Regions from separate parts of the Streptomyces sp. NBC_01571 genome, predicted to be linked through region 1. Evidence: riboswitches for the same ligand, from Rfam matches in the RefSeq annotation. Region 1 holds a riboswitch; the other holds the start of a gene.
The links. Region 1 has a riboswitch for cyclic di-AMP ahead of OHB41_RS23045 (M23 family metallopeptidase). Riboswitches for the same ligand answer to the same signal wherever they lie in the genome.
Positions count from the first base shown of each region.

Region 2: linked by a shared signal. The riboswitch ahead of OHB41_RS39530 (LysM peptidoglycan-binding domain-containing M23 family metallopeptidase) and the one ahead of OHB41_RS23045 (M23 family metallopeptidase) in region 1 are both predicted to bind cyclic di-AMP.

Region 1 is NZ_JAPEPZ010000001.1:5,127,148-5,134,426, forward strand. Features, by position in the region: gene OHB41_RS23035 (PrsW family intramembrane metalloprotease) at 1-885, shown strand, start outside; gene OHB41_RS23040 (aldo/keto reductase) at 914-1,858, opposite strand; gene OHB41_RS23045 (M23 family metallopeptidase) at 1,926-2,963, opposite strand; cyclic di-AMP (ydaO/yuaA leader) riboswitch at 2,975-3,132, opposite strand; gene OHB41_RS23050 (PP2C family protein-serine/threonine phosphatase) at 3,383-4,588, opposite strand; tRNA gene OHB41_RS23055 (tRNA-Met) at 4,744-4,817, opposite strand; gene OHB41_RS23060 (dihydrofolate reductase family protein) at 5,145-6,287, opposite strand; gene OHB41_RS23065 (MarR family winged helix-turn-helix transcriptional regulator) at 6,402-6,905, shown strand; gene OHB41_RS23070 (GTP cyclohydrolase II) at 7,110-7,279, shown strand, end outside.
Region 2 is NZ_JAPEPZ010000001.1:8,826,797-8,834,075, reverse strand. Features, by position in the region: gene OHB41_RS39540 (TetR/AcrR family transcriptional regulator) at 1-600, shown strand, start outside; gene OHB41_RS39535 (SGNH/GDSL hydrolase family protein) at 685-1,470, opposite strand; gene OHB41_RS39530 (LysM peptidoglycan-binding domain-containing M23 family metallopeptidase) at 1,742-2,596, opposite strand; cyclic di-AMP (ydaO/yuaA leader) riboswitch at 2,600-2,758, opposite strand; gene OHB41_RS39525 (tyrosine-protein phosphatase) at 3,310-4,107, shown strand; gene OHB41_RS39520 (DUF6126 family protein) at 4,161-4,277, opposite strand; gene OHB41_RS39515 (helix-turn-helix domain-containing protein) at 4,319-4,972, opposite strand; gene murJ (murein biosynthesis integral membrane protein MurJ) at 5,192-6,880, opposite strand; gene OHB41_RS39505 (aspartate aminotransferase family protein) at 7,136-7,279, opposite strand, start outside.

The DNA of each region.
Region 1 (7,279 bases):
GCCGGGGTCACCGCGACCGGCTTCGCCTTCACCGAGAACATCCTCTACCTCGGCAACGCCTTCGGCACGGACCAGCTCAGCGGCGAGCGCGGACTGGCCTCCGTCACCGCCGCGACCTTCTTCGTCCGGGTCGTGATGGCGCCCTTCGCGCACCCGCTGTTCACCGTGTTCACCGGCATCGGCTTCGGCATGGCTGCCCTGTCCGCCGAGCGCCGGCGGCTGCGCCGCGTCCTGCTGCCCCTGGGCGGACTGCTGCTCGCGATGGGCATGCACGCCATGTGGAACGGCTCGTCGAGCTTCGGGGAGTACGGGTTCTTCGCGGTGTACGGCGCGTTCATGGTGCCGGCGTTCGGGCTGCTCACGTTCCTCGTCGTCTGGACCCGGCAGCGCGAGCTGAGGACCGTCCGCGCCGAACTCCCGGCGTACGCCGTCGCCGGGTGGCTGACCCCGCCCGAACCGTACGTGCTCGGTTCGATGCGGGCACGGCGGCTCGCCCGTCAGTACGCGGCCCATCACTTCGGCAGGGCGGCGGCACGGTCGGTCGCGCGGTACGAGGCCTGCGCGACCTCGCTCGCGTTCCTGCGGCACCGGGGACGGAGCGGCCGCGCGGGCGCCGATTTCGTCGTCCGGGAGCGGGAGTTGCTCCACGAGCTGTGGCGGCACCGGGAGGTCGCCCGCCCCTCCCTCGCGTACGCGGCACGGGTGACCGCGCCGGCCGTAGCGCTGCCACCGCCGTGGCCCGCCGCGTACGGCCACGGCTATGGCCACGGCGGCGGCCACGGCTACGGCTACGGCTATGTGCCGGCGCAGCCGTCCGCCCCGGACGGACGTCCGTACCCTGCCCCGGCAGCGCCCCATCCGGCGTACGACCCGTACCGGACCTGAGCGGCGCCGGGGCCGGGGAGCGGATCGCTCAGGCCGACGCCTCCGTCAGCCGCGCCAGTTCGTCGTCCTTCAGCGTCAGGTCCGCGACCGCGAGCAGCGCCGGAAGCTGTTCGACCGTCCGCGCGGAGGCGATCGGTGCCGCGACCGTGGGCCGGGCGGCGAGCCAGGCGAGGGCGACCGTGGCGACCGGGACGTCATGGGCACGGGCGACCTCGTCGAGGGCGTCGAGGACACGGGGGCCCCGCTCCGTCTCGAGGTGCTTGCCCGCGCCCTCGGCCCGCGCCGAGTCGACGGTCGTGCCCGGGCGGTACTTGCCGGTGAGGAAGCCGGCGGCGAGGGCGAAGTACGGGACGGCGGCCAGTCCGGTCCGGGAGGCGACCTCCTGGAGAGGGCCCTCGTAGGTGTCGCGCGAGACGAGGTTGTAGTGGGGCTGGAGGGCGGTGTAGCGCGCGAGGCCCTCGCGGTCGGAGAACTCCAGGGACTCCGCGAGCCGCTCGGCGGAGAGGTTGGAGGCGCCGATCGCCCGGACCTTTCCGGCCCGGACCAGCTCGTCGAGCGTGCCGATGATCTCCTCGACCGGGACCGAGGTGTCGTCGAAGTGGGTGTAGTAGAGGTCGATGTAGTCCGTGCCGAGCCGGCGCAGTGACGCGTCGGCCGCCGCCCTGATGGTGTCCGGGGCCAGCCCCTTGTACTGGGGATGGGCGCCGACCTTGGTGGCGAGGACGACATCGGAACGGTTGCCGCGCGCGGCGAACCACTTGCCGATGATCGTCTCGGACTCGCCGCCCTTGTTGCCGGGGATCCACGCCGAGTAGCCGTCGGCGGTGTCGACGAAGTTGCCGCCCCCGGCCACGTACGCGTCGAGGACGGCGAAGGACTGCGCCTCGTCGGCGGTCCAGCCGAAGACGTTGCCGCCGAGGGCGAGCGGGAAGACCTCGAGGTCGGAGGAACCGAGCTTGCGGAGAGGAGTCATACCCCATTGCAACAGTCGTACCGGACGACTGCATTCCGCACCCGCCGTACTGGTGGCGGGCGCCGGATCAGGGGTTGATGCCCTTGCCGTGCAGCCACGCCATCGGGTCGATCGCGTCGCCGCCGCCGGGGTGGACCTCCAGGTGGAGGTGCGGCCCGGTCACGTTGCCGGTCGCGCCCACCCGTCCGATGACGTCGCCCGTGCCCACCTTCTGCCCCACGCTGACGCTGATGGACGACTGGTGGCAGAACCACAGCTCCGTGCCGTCGTCGAGGGTGAGGATCGTGCGGTAGCCGTACGCGCCGGCCCAGCCCGCCTCCGTGACGGTGCCGCTGTGGATCGCCTTGATCAGCGTGCCCGTGGGGGCGGCGAAGTCGAGGCCGGTGTGGTACCCGGAGGACCACATGGAGCCGGCGTCGCCGAAGCGGGAGGTCAGGGTGTACGAGGAGGTCGGCAGCGAGTAGCTCTTGGCGAGCTCCGCGAGGCGCGCGGCCTCGGCCTTCTGCTTGGCCTCCGCGTCCGCCTTCTTCTTCGCGGCGGCTTCCTTGGCCTTGGCCTCGTCCTGCTGCTCGGCGGCCAGCGCGACCGCCTTCTTCGCGGCGGCCGTCTCGGCGGCGGCCTGGGCCGCACTGTCGACCTGGTCCTGCTGGGACTCGGCCTGCTCCATGATGCGGGCACGCAACGCCTCCCCGGCGTCCGCGTTGCCCTGGGCGGCGTCGGCGCTGGTGAGACCGGCGCCGGTGAGCGGGGTGGAGGAGCCCTTCGGCGTGCTGGAACCGCCATCGGAAATCAGGGCCTTGGCCGACTGGGTGACCGAGGAGAGGTCGGGCAGCGAGATCGACACGGGCGGCTTGCCGGGCGCGGCGGTGGCGATGCCACCCGCACCGACGGCGGCCAGGACACCGACGCCGAGGACGGTGGAACTGCGGGCGAGCCCGCCCCCTCGCTGCTTGGAGACGCGGTGCCGGCCGCGGACGGGAGCGACGGAATCCGCGGTGGGGTTCCACTCCTCCCAGGGGCCCTCGTCGTCGCCGCGGGAGTAACCGAAAGTCTGGGTCTCGTTCGGCGCGAACGAAGTGGGCTGGGCAGGCCGGTTGGACGCCACGTGGGCGCGCTCCTTTCCTTCCTTCTCGCCTACCGGGTTAGCTGACGGGTTCGGAGCAGGAAGGTCTCCTACGCGCGTCAACCCACGGTGTCTCCACCGTGAAAGACGCTCGATTCACCCCAAGTTGGTGGTTCCCCGGTTCCCTCGCGGGATTCGGCGCGTGCGCACGGAGCCGTCTCTTGTGACGGCTGGGACGACCGCGCTGCGTTATCGAACGTTAATAGACTCCGGTACCGGATTCCAAGCCGTTCACGCTGATCATTGCGCTCTCTTGGCCAGGACTTACGGGCATGAGCGGCGGAAAACGGGCGAGTTGACCCACCCTCCCCCACGAGCCCGTCTTTGACGATGCGTCAGGCGTTGTGCGGAGGGACACCGTCCGGCTACCCCTCGTCACAACGATCAAGGAACGCCGCCGCCTACCCGGGACGCCGTACGGCGAGCAGCGCCATGTCGTCCGAGAGCGCGCCGCCCGTGTGCCGTCGGACCCCCGACGCGAGCGCGGCCAGCAGGGCGTCCAGGTCGCGGAAGGTCCGTCCCTCGAGCCGTTCGGCCGGCTCGTAGAAGTTCCCCCGGCGGTCGCGCGCCTCGGACAGCCCGTCCGTGTGGACCAGCAGTGTGGAGCCGGGCGGGAAGTCCGCCGTCTCCGTGCGGTCGGGCCAGGAGCCGAGCTCGCCCATGCCGAGCGGCAGCGCGGGGTCCGCGGCGTCGAGCGTGGCCAGCGTGCCGTCCGCGTGCAGGAGCAACGGCGGCGGATGGCCGCGGTTGACGATCCGTACCGCGTCGCCGTCGTGCGGGATCTCCGCGAGGACGGCCGTGGTGAAGCCCTCGAAGGCGTCCAGGCCCTCGCGCCGGGTGCCCTCGCGGGCCAGCGCCCGTTCCAGCCGCTGCGCGACCGCCTCCACCGTCGTCTCCTGCTCGGCCGCCTCCCGGAACGCCCCGATGACCACCGCGACGGCGGCCACCGCGCCCATGCCCTTCCCGCGGACGTCGCCCACCACCAGCCGTACGCCGTGCGGGGTGTCCTGCACCGCGTACAGGTCGCCGCCGATGGACGCACCCTCCTGGGCGGCCTCGTAGCGCGCCGCGACCTCCAGGGCACCGATCCTGGCCTCGGGCTCCGGCAGCACGGCGCGCTGTGCCGCCTCGGCGATCTGGCGGGCCCAGGCGAGCCGTTCGTCCGAGCGTCGGACGAGGACGTTGATGAGGACGGCGAGGCCGACGACGGTCGCCACCGTGACGACCTCGGTGATCGAGCCGATCCCCATGCGCAGGCCGGACCTGAGACGGAGTGCGAGCAGTGCGGCCAGTGTCAGGGCGCCTGCGAGGAGGGTGCCGCGCAGCGAGAAGAGAGGCGCGGCGACGAGCGGGGCTGCCGTGAAGAGCGGGGCCGCGGTGAATCCGGGCGGTGTCAGGACGTCGTAGACCACCGCGACGACGACGAGCAGCACCGGCAGTACCCGCACCAGGGTCGAGGCGTGCGAGATCCGGCGCGCGTCCGCCTCGGCCGGAATCCGTGGCGGCTCGCTCCCCAGCCCGGGGTCGGGCACGGGGTCGCCGGGCAGCCGTCCGCCCGACCGGTCGTAGGGCTGTTCGGCCCGCTGCGCACCACCTGGCTGCCCCACCCGTCCAGGTTTCCCGGAGTGGGGGGAGTGGGCCAGCGGTGTGGACCGACCGGGGGACGGCACCGAAGGCCCGAAACACCAGGGCGGGAAACACCGAGGCGGGAAACACCAAGGGCCGGACCTCGTGAATCCGAGTTCCGGCCCTTGGCCTTGAGTAGCGGGGACAGGATTTGAACCTGCGACCTCTGGGTTATGAGCCCAGCGAGCTACCGAGCTGCTCCACCCCGCGTCGTTGAAACCAGTGTACGCCATGTTCGACCCCCGGAGCACACCCGTGCACGCACGCCCCACGACCAGGCCTCTTCCTCCGCGGTTCCGCTCCGCTCCCCCCGCGGTTCCGCTCCGCTCGCGCCCACCACGGCAGGGGAGCCCGACCGCCGGAAGCCCCTCCGCCAAGGGCTGTCCCGTGATCCCCGGCGGGCGCACGACGACAGCCACGGCACCTCGCCGCGTTGTCGGATCGCCCGAACACACCCAGCATGAGGACGACCCTCCGCCTTGCGATGCACCGCATCCGACGCCGCGCGCCGATCCACCGGGGATCACGGGACAGCCCTTAAGGGGCGCCGAGAAGATGCCGGTTGGGTGCCGTGGCCCGCTCCTCGAACTCCGGGAGCACCACGACGTCCGCGCCCGCGGCCGCCAGCAGACCGTTTCCGTCCGCGCCCGCCACGAACGTGTCCGGCTCCCGCCAGGCGGTCACCACCCTGCGCACTCCCGCGTCGAGAATCAGCCGGGCGCAGGGCGCGGGCCGCGAGGCCCGCCGGGCGCACGGTTCCAGACTGCTGTAGACGGTGGCGGACGCCAGCCGCGGATCCCCGGCGGCGATCTTGGCGAGTGCCGCCTCCTCCGCGTGCGCGACCGGGTCGCCCCCCTCCCGCGAGTGTCCGCGGGCCAGCTCGGTGCCGTCCGCGGCCACCACCACCGCGCCCACGCTGAACGCGGTCTGCGACGGCGGGCAGAGCGCGGCCAGTTCGCACGCGACCCCCAGCCAGTGCCGGTCCGCGGCGGCCGCGAGCCCGCCGGTGCCGGGTGCCGTGGGGACGTAGCGGATGAGGACGACGTCTCCCACCGCCCGCGTCTCCACCAGCCGCATCCGCCCGGGCGGGTATCCCCCGGGCCCGAACAGCCGTGGTGCGTCCGCCTGTCCCACGAAGAGCGGGGCGACGGCGAGCTGCAGCTCGTCGGCCAGGCCCTGGCCCATCAGCTGGGTGTGCACGCGCCCGCCGCCCTCGACCATGAGACGCCGCACCCCCCGCACGTCATGGAGGTGTTCGAGCACGGCCCGCCAGTCCAGTTCGGCCCCCGTCGCCACCACGTCGACGCCCGGACCGCGCAGGGCGTCGGCGGCCCGTACGGCCCCCTTGTCCGTGGTGTAGACGATCTTCTCGCCGCCCGTGTGCCAGAACTGCGCGTCGGGGTCGAGGTCGCCGGACCCGCTGACGGTGACCTTCAACGGGTAGGCGGGGCGGCCTTCGGCGACGCGGGCCGCCCGCCGCTCGGCGGAGTTGACGAGAAGCCGGGGATTGTCCGAGCGGATGGTGCCGGCGCCGACCAGGATCGCGTCGCTGGACGCCCGCACCTCGTCGACCCGGTCGAAGTCGGCCGGACCCGAGAGCAGCAGCCGTTCGGGGCCGGTGTCGTCCAGGAAGCCGTCGAGGGAGACGGCGGCGGACAACAGGACGTAGGGATGGGGCATGGGACGCTGCCTCCGGCTCCGAGCTCCGCGCTCTGGGCTGCTAGTGACTCAAGTGGGTGCTCGAGTGGCGGTTCATCAGTGGTTCAACTTTTAAACAATACCTAGACTGGCGGCATGACGACCCGCTGGCTCACTCCCGCCGAGCAACGCGCCTGGCGCTCGTACATCGCCGCCGTCTCGCTCCTGGAGGACACGATCGACCGGCAGCTCCAGGCGGAGGCCGGCATGTCCCACCTTTACTACTCCATCCTGGCCATGCTGTCCGAGGCCCCGGAGCGGCGGCTGCGGATGACCGATCTCGCCGAGGTCCTGAAGATCACCCGCAGCCGGCTGACCTACGGCGTGACCCGGCTGGCGAACGACGGCCTGGTACGCCGGGAAGGGTGCCCCACGGACCGGCGCGGTCATGTCGCGGTCCTCACGGACGAGGGTATGGCCGTCCTGGAACGGACGGCGCCCGGGCACGTGGAGCAGGTCCGCGCGGCGCTCTTCGACCGGCTGACCCCGGAGCAGGTGGGGCAGTTGGAGGAGATCTGCGCGAGCATCACCCGCGGCATCCAGGGCGAAGGGCCCGGGGTCCAGGGGGAAGATCTGCCGTGGCGGCGGCGTTCCTCCTGAGGACGCACGGATGGGGTGGACCGGGCGGACCGGGCGGACGGGGTGGGCAGGGAAGCCGGGTGAGCCGCAGTCGGCCCATCTCCGCCGGAAGTGTTGCTTGAACTTTAAAGCATCAGGTACGGTCGCACTCCGAGGCTGTGCTTCAAATATGAAACACAGTCCCTGGGAAACCACTGCCACCGACCGCTGGACCGGAGAGACAACATGCGCGACTTCCCCACCGCCACGGTGCGCACCCGCGTCGCCGTGCCCCTGCGCTTCGGCGACGGCTACTCGGTCGACGCGGAACTGGTCACCTTCCACGGACTGGCCGACGGCCGGGAACACCTCGCCGTCGTGCTCGGCGAGGCGGGCGCGAACCCGCTGGTGCGCCT
Region 2 (7,279 bases), 3.7 Mb from region 1:
GTGGCGGAGCGGCGTCAGGAATTGCTGCGGGCTGCCATCGGACAGATCGAGGCGCGGGGTGTGGCGGCGGTACGGATCGCCGACGTCGCCTCGTCGCTCGGGGTGAGCAACGCGTTGGTGCTGTACCACTTCTCCACCAAGGAGAAGCTGGTCGCGGCCGCGTTCACCCATGCCGCCGAGGACGACCTCGCCCACCTGCGCAAGCTGCTCGGCCGCCGTACGTCTTCGCTGCGACGGCTGCGCGCGGCCGTCCGCTGGTACGCGCCGACCGGCCAGGCCAAGGGCTGGCGACTGTGGATCGAGGGCTGGGGCGCGGCGCTGCGCGAGCCCGCGCTGCGGGAGGTCACGCGTGACCTCGACAGGCAGTGGAAGGCCGCGATCACCGAGGTGATCGCGGAGGGAGTGGCCGGCGGCGAGTTCCGGTGCCCGGATCCCGCGGGAGCCGCGTTGCGGCTGACGGCGCTGCTCGACGGGCTGGCGGTGCAGATGACCGCCTACACGGGCGCGGTGTCGCGGGCGCGGGCTCAGGAGTGGGTGGACGACGCGCTCGCGCGGGAGTTGGGAATCGAGCGGGCGGCCCTGACCGCGGCGGTGCGCTGAGGCGCCTGCCCCGGCACAGCCCCCGCCGTCAGAGCCGGCGCCCCAGCGGTCCCGCCCGTCGGCCGTCCCTCGATGTCACGCGGCTCAGGCGACGGTCCCGATCCGCATCCTGATGTCGTTCGGCGACAGGCTGCCCTTGGCCGCGACGTGGTCACCCGAGGACTCCCCGCGCAGCCTCCGTCCGATCCACGGCACGAGGTACTCGCGTGCCCAGTGGATGTCGTCGCGCCGTACCTCCAGCGTGCCGCGGGGCGGCAGAGGCGGCCAGGGCTGGTCCGGGTCGGCGGGCACGTCGAGACCGAGGACCTGGCCGGCCCGCAGCGCGACGCGGGTGTGACCCTCCGGCGACAGGTGCAGTCGGTCGCCGTCCCAGGCGCGCCGGTCCTGGATCGTCTTCAGGGACCACAGGTCGAGGACCGGACAGCCGTACCGGTCCGCGATGGCCCGCACATGTCCGTTGTAGGTGGCGATCTTGCCGCGCAGGTGCTTCAGCACCGGAACGCCACGGGTGTCGAAGCCGGTCGTCACCATGACGGTGCCGACGGCGGAGGTGAGGTCGGCGACCGCGCGCTCGAAGCGCTCCGCGACCTCGTCGGGGTCGGTGCCGGGCCGGATGATGTCGTTGCCGCCCGCACAGAAGGAGACCAGGTCCGGGGCGAGTTCCTTGGCCCGGCGGAGCTGGTCGTCGATGACCTGGTCGAGCAGCTTCCCGCGGACGGCGAGGTTGTTGTAGGTGAAGTCGCCTTCCGGCTGCCGGTCCGCGAGCAGTACCGCGAAACGGTCCGCCCAACCGACAAAGGCTCCTTCGGGGCCGGGGTCGCCGACGCCTTCGGTGAAGCTGTCCCCCACCGCCACGTACGACCCGATCACTGCTCTGTTGTCACTCTTCGAATCGTCTGCCACAGCGAGCCATGATTCACCTTGGGATGTGAGCTACGCGACCGTAGGAATGGGTTGACGGGTGGTGAGATAAGCCACTCATAAAGACCGGTGAAATCCGGAATAGGGCTCTTTCAGGCGTGGTTGAACAGCCTCCACGCCTGAAGTACGTGATCCGGAAGCGACGCCCACCCGCACCGGCGGGACACCGCGGGCCGGACCCCGGGATAGTGGGGTCCGGCCCGCTGGACGTGTGGGAGCGTCAGCCGACGACGACCCCGTGCGAGCGCAGGTACGCGACCGGGTCCAGGTCCGAGCCGTAGTCCGGCGTCGTGCGGATCTCGAAGTGCAGGTGCGGACCGGTGACGTTGCCGGTCGCGCCGGAGACGCCGACCTGCTGACCCTCGGTCACGGTCTGCCCCGCCGCGACGGTGAGCGCGGACATGTGGGCGTACTGCGAGTACCGGCCGTCTGCGTGCTGGATGACGACCTGGTTGCCGTACGCGCCGCCCCAGCCGGCCGAGACGACGGTGCCCGCGGCGACGGACCTGACCGTGGTGCCGGTCGGGACCACGAAGTCCACACCGGTGTGGTAGCCGCTGGACCACATGCTGCCGGGCACCTTGTAGCCGGTGCCGATGATGGCCCCCTGGACCGGCAGGGTGTAGCCCGCGTCGACGGCCGGGGTGGCTTTGGCCGCGGTGGTCTTGGCCGCGGCGGTCCGGGTGGCGGTGGACGCGGACGGCTGCGTGGCGCCCTGCCCCTCGATCGTGAGCTTCAGACCGGGGCGGATCACCGTCGGATCGGCGCCGACGACCGCGCGGTTGTCGGCGTAGAGCTTCTTCCAGCCGCCGCTGACGTGCTGCCGGTCGGCGATCTTCGCCAGCGTGTCGCCGGCCTTCACGACATAGGTCTTCGCCGCGGCGGTCCCGGCAGGTGTGGAAACCGTCGTGATCCTCTGCACGGCGGACGGGACCGCGGCCGCCGGGGCCGCGGCATGGGCGCAGACGGCCCCCATCAGCGGCAGTGCGAGCGCGGCACCACCGGTGCCGGCCACGGCGATCGCGCGGGGCAGACGCAGGAATTTGGGGCGACGGTGCTTACCCTTCGCGGGCATGGCGCATTTCCTCTCCGGCGCCTGCGAGGTGAGCTGTCGGGTGCGGACTGGAGATGTCCGGCCGCGCGGCAGCGCGGCTGTACCCCTAGCCGTTCCGGAGACCGGAACAGGCGCTGTACCTGTGGATCCCCCGCTCCTGCCGCGTTCGGGTGAGTGCGGATTCCGGGCGGCGGCAGGATTGGGCGTCCGTCCGGATTGAGGGCGAACGTAGGCGAGAGAAGAGCGCGTCGACAACTGTCCGCGATCCCCGCGCGCACCCATTTCATGATCGATGCCCGAATTGCCCGTCACCCTCCGTGCACGGCGATCTCTCCGACCCGGCAATCCGCGCGGCGGTGCGGGCACATGGAGGAAGGAGCGCCGCCACGCATCGTCACGCATATGACGCTGCTCACGCACGTCATCCCATGTAGCCATATTCCCGGGCCAGTTATGCCTAAAGTGACAACTGGCACAAAGCACCGATATGGGACGAAGTCGGATGAACACGGCAGCGAGATCCCCACGCGGTCCCGTGTGCGGTCCGTGGTGCAACAGCACCGCATCCCGATGCACTTCACCTGTTTCACCCGTCCGTGCGGACCGAGTGCGCCCGGCTCGGCAGCGCCTGTGGACAACTCATTGCCCGAGGAACCCATGTCGTATCGTCGAGAGGCGATTCCCGTCGGCGAGCAACGACGAGCTGTGCCGACGGCCCTATGGGAGGAGCCCCCGTGACGCAGCAGGTCCCGTCGACCGAGCCCGAGCTGGCCGGAGTGCGCAACTTCCGAGACGTGGGCGGCCTGCCCACCGTGGACGGCCGACGGGTGCGGACCGGGCGGCTGTTCCGCAGTGGTCACCTCGCGCACGCCACAGCGGAGGACGCCGTGTTCCTCTCCTCCCTGGGCCTGCACACGATCTTCGACTTCCGCAATGCCTCGGACCAGAAGCTGGAGGGGCCGGACGTCGAGCTGCCCGGTGTACGGAACGTGAACCTTCCGCTGACGGACCCGGCCGACGGCAGCGAGTTCTGGAAGATGGTCCGCGACGGCGAGCTCGACCAGCTCCGTGCCCACCTCGGAGACGGCCGGGCGGCGGACCGGATGATCGGTTCGTACCGCACGATCATCACCGAGCGGACGGCCGAGCACTCCCAGGTGCTGCACGCCCTGGCCGAGGACAGCGTGCCCGCGCTGATGCACTGCGCGGCGGGCAAGGACCGCGCGGGCCTGTCCATAGCCGTGACGCTGCTCGCCGTGGGCGTCGAGCGCGAGGCCATCGTCGCCGACTACCTGGAGTCGAACGCGCGGCACCGTCGCTACAAGGTGCACCGCAACGGCACCTCGGACACGGCCCGCTCCCCCGAGGTCATGGAGCTGCTCAGCCCGCTGTTCGACGCGCGGGCCGAGTATCTGACGGCGGCCTTCGAGACGATCGAGGAGACCTGGGGCGGCGTCGACACCTACCTGGAGCAGGCCCTGCGTCTCACTCCCGACCTGCGCGACCGGCTGCGCGACCGGCTCCTCGACTGACGTCCACGGGCTGTACGGCTGTTCGGCTGTACGGGTGTCCGCCGGCCCCCGGTCTACTGGTTCTGCGCTCCCAGCGTGAACAGCAGGTAGATGAAGGCCGCGAAGAGGTGGCCGACGGCGACGTAGATGATCAGCCGTACCCACAGCGCACGGGGGAACTTGTCCTCCATGGACCGCCGGGGGCCGGGTTCCGTGGGTTCCGTGGGTTCGGTCATGACATCTCTCCCAGGGTCGGGTGCGCCGCCGCCGGGCCGAGGCACAGCGCGGCGGCGGGGCTCTGCAACAGGGTGTGTACGAAGAGGAGATCGGCCCCCGCCTGATCGGCGGCGGCAATGCGGTGCGGGGTCAGCGAGTCGAAGTGCGCGCTGTCCCCGGGCGCGAGCACCTGCGTGGTGTCCCCGAGGCGCAGCCGCAGCCGCCCCTGGAGGACGTGGAGCCACTCCTCGCCGGGATGGACGCGCACGATGTCGCCCTGGGAGCCGTAGGGGACGTGCACCCGCAGCGCCTGCATCCCGCGGCCCGGGGAACCGGCCTGCCAGTAGGTCCAGCCGCCCGCCGCGGTCGGCTCCATGTCGGCGGCCCGGACGATGGCGTCACGTTCGGCGACCCTTTCGCCCAGCAGCTCCGAGACCGTCGTACCGTAGATGCGGGCGAGGGCGAGCAGCATCGGCAGCGAGGGCTGGCGCTGCCCCGTCTCCAGCCGGGAGAGGTGGGCGGCCGAGAGCCCCGCGGCGTGGGCCGCGGCCTCCAGGGTCAGTGCGGCGCGCCGGCGCAGTTCACGCAACTGCGGCGCGACGACGGGCAGGGCGTCGGCTGTCCCGGGCTCGGGCGGCGTACCGGCCGCCCCCGGCTCGATGGGGCTCATGCACTCCATTGAGCCGCAATCTTGCCTCTCGGGCAAATTACTTGCCTCAGAGGCAAAGGGGTCGTCGGCGGCGTCCCGGCGGGCGAGGTGCGGGAAGCCGGAGAGCCTCCGTCGCGACCTCGCGCCGTCGCCCAAGACCGCCGCCAAGGTCAGAGGTCCGCTCGCGCCCGGTCGCGGCCGCCGGTGACCGGCCGCTGCGACGCGGTCGGGACCGGGCGTTCACCCCAGCCCCGGCAGGCTCCGCACCTCGCTGACCTTCAGAAATCGTGCGAGCAGCACGAACGCCACGAGCATCGTGAGGCCTCCTGCGGCGAGGCCCAGGACGGGCGACCAGGTGGCCGACGTGACGGTGGCGGAGGACGAGCGCGCCACGACCCAGCCCAGCGCTCCTGCCGCGAGGGCAGCGCCCGTCAGCCTGCCGTAGGTGCGGCACAGCCTTTTGCCGTCCAGCCGGCCTTCGAGGCGTCGTCGCAGCAGCAGCGCGGTGATGAGCAGGCCGATGGCGTACGAGGCGGCGTAGGCGCCGGCCAGGCCGGTGACGGCCCATCGCGGGGGCATCAGCAGATGGCAGGCGGTGGCCAGGGCGATGTCTGCCGTGCTGATCCACACGGCCGTCCAGAACGGGGTTCGGGTGTCCTCGAAGGCGTAGAAGCCGCGCAGCAGCATGTACTGCGCCGAGAAGGGGATCAGGCCGAGTCCGAAGGCCTGGAGCATCTGTCCCAGCGGCACGATGGACGCCGGATCGGCTGCTCCGTGGGCGAAGATCACCTGCGCCGTCTGCGGGCCGAGGGCGACGAAGAAGAAGGCGGCGGGAACGATGACGACGCCGCTGATCCGCAGGGCCCGGGAGAGGTCGCCGCGCATGTCGTCCAGGCGGTGTTCGGCGACGGCCCGGCTCATCCGCGGCAGCAGGGCGGTGACCAGCGAGACGGTGATGACCGACTGCGGCAGCGACCAGATGGTCTGCGCGTAGGTATAGGCGGAGAAGCCCACGCCGCCATGGGGCAATGCCGTGTCCGCGGCGGAGGCGTAGCGCGTCACCACCGTGCCGGCCACGAGGTTGGTCAGGACGAACAGCAGGGTCCAGCGGGCCGCGCTGACACTCTTGCCCAGGCCTGTGCCGCGCCAGTCGAAGCGTGGGCGGAAACGGAAGCCGGCCGCCCTGGCGAAGGGGATCAGGGCAAGGGCCTGGACCGCCAGGGCGAGTGTGGTGCCGGCGCCGAGCAGCGTGACCTGGGTCCGCGTGACGTCCTGGACCGAGTCCGGAACGGTCATCATGCCGAGGTATACGCCGAACATGGAGATCAGGACGACGTTGTTGAGGACGGGGGTCCACATCATCGCGCCGAACCGGTTCCGGGCGTTGAGCACTTGGCCCAGGATGCTGAACAGTCCGTAGAAGAAGATCTGCGGGAGCAGGAACCGCGCGAAGACCACCGTCAGCCGGAACGCTTCGTGGTTGGCGGGTGAGTCGCTCTGATAGAGGCTGATGATCTGCGGTGCCGCCCGGACGGCCAGCAGCGTGCCGACTCCCAGCACGGACATCGTGAGGGTGACCAGGCGCTGCTCGAAGGCACGTCCGCCATCGGGCTGCTCCATTCTGGCCCTCACCAACTGCGGTACCAGTACGGAGTTCAGCGCGCCGCCGATGAGCAGGAAGTACAGGCTCGCCGGCACCACGTTGGCCTGGTTGTACGTCGTGGCCAGCAGTCCCGTCCCGAGTGCTCCGGCCTGTAGGACTGTTCTCAGCAGGCCCGTCGCCCGTGACACCACCGTCCCCGCCGCCATCAGCACCGACGAGCGCGTCAGCCCGCCCTTTGCCGCGCCGGGTTTCGCGGCGGCGTGCCGCCCCCGCTTCCGTTTCCCCGGTAACCGTGTTCTCGCCTCGCCCTGCGTCCCCTCCGCCATGCGCCCAATCTACGGCGTGGAGATCGGCCGGGCCCGGGTTCCCCGATGGGCCCGCGGTCTCCCGTCGACGTGGCGCGGCGAACGGACACGCCGGGCCCTGGGACCGTGCGGGACGCGGATGCCTCGTGTCCGCCCATGGGGCGAGTCCGCCCTTTCCCGTCGGGCAGGTGGTGCCGGACGGGAAAGGGCGGACGGGGCCTGACCGCTGTCCCGTGATCCCCGCGCACTGATCCACCGGTGATTACGGGACAGCCCTTAGCGGTTCGCCACCGCCTGCTTGACCAGCGTCTTCCCGAAGTCCCACATCAGCCCGCCACCGCTGTGCGCGTCGTCCATCACGGCGACGAAGGCCTCCATGAACCGGTCCACGTCCCGCTCACCGACGATCAGCGGCGGGAT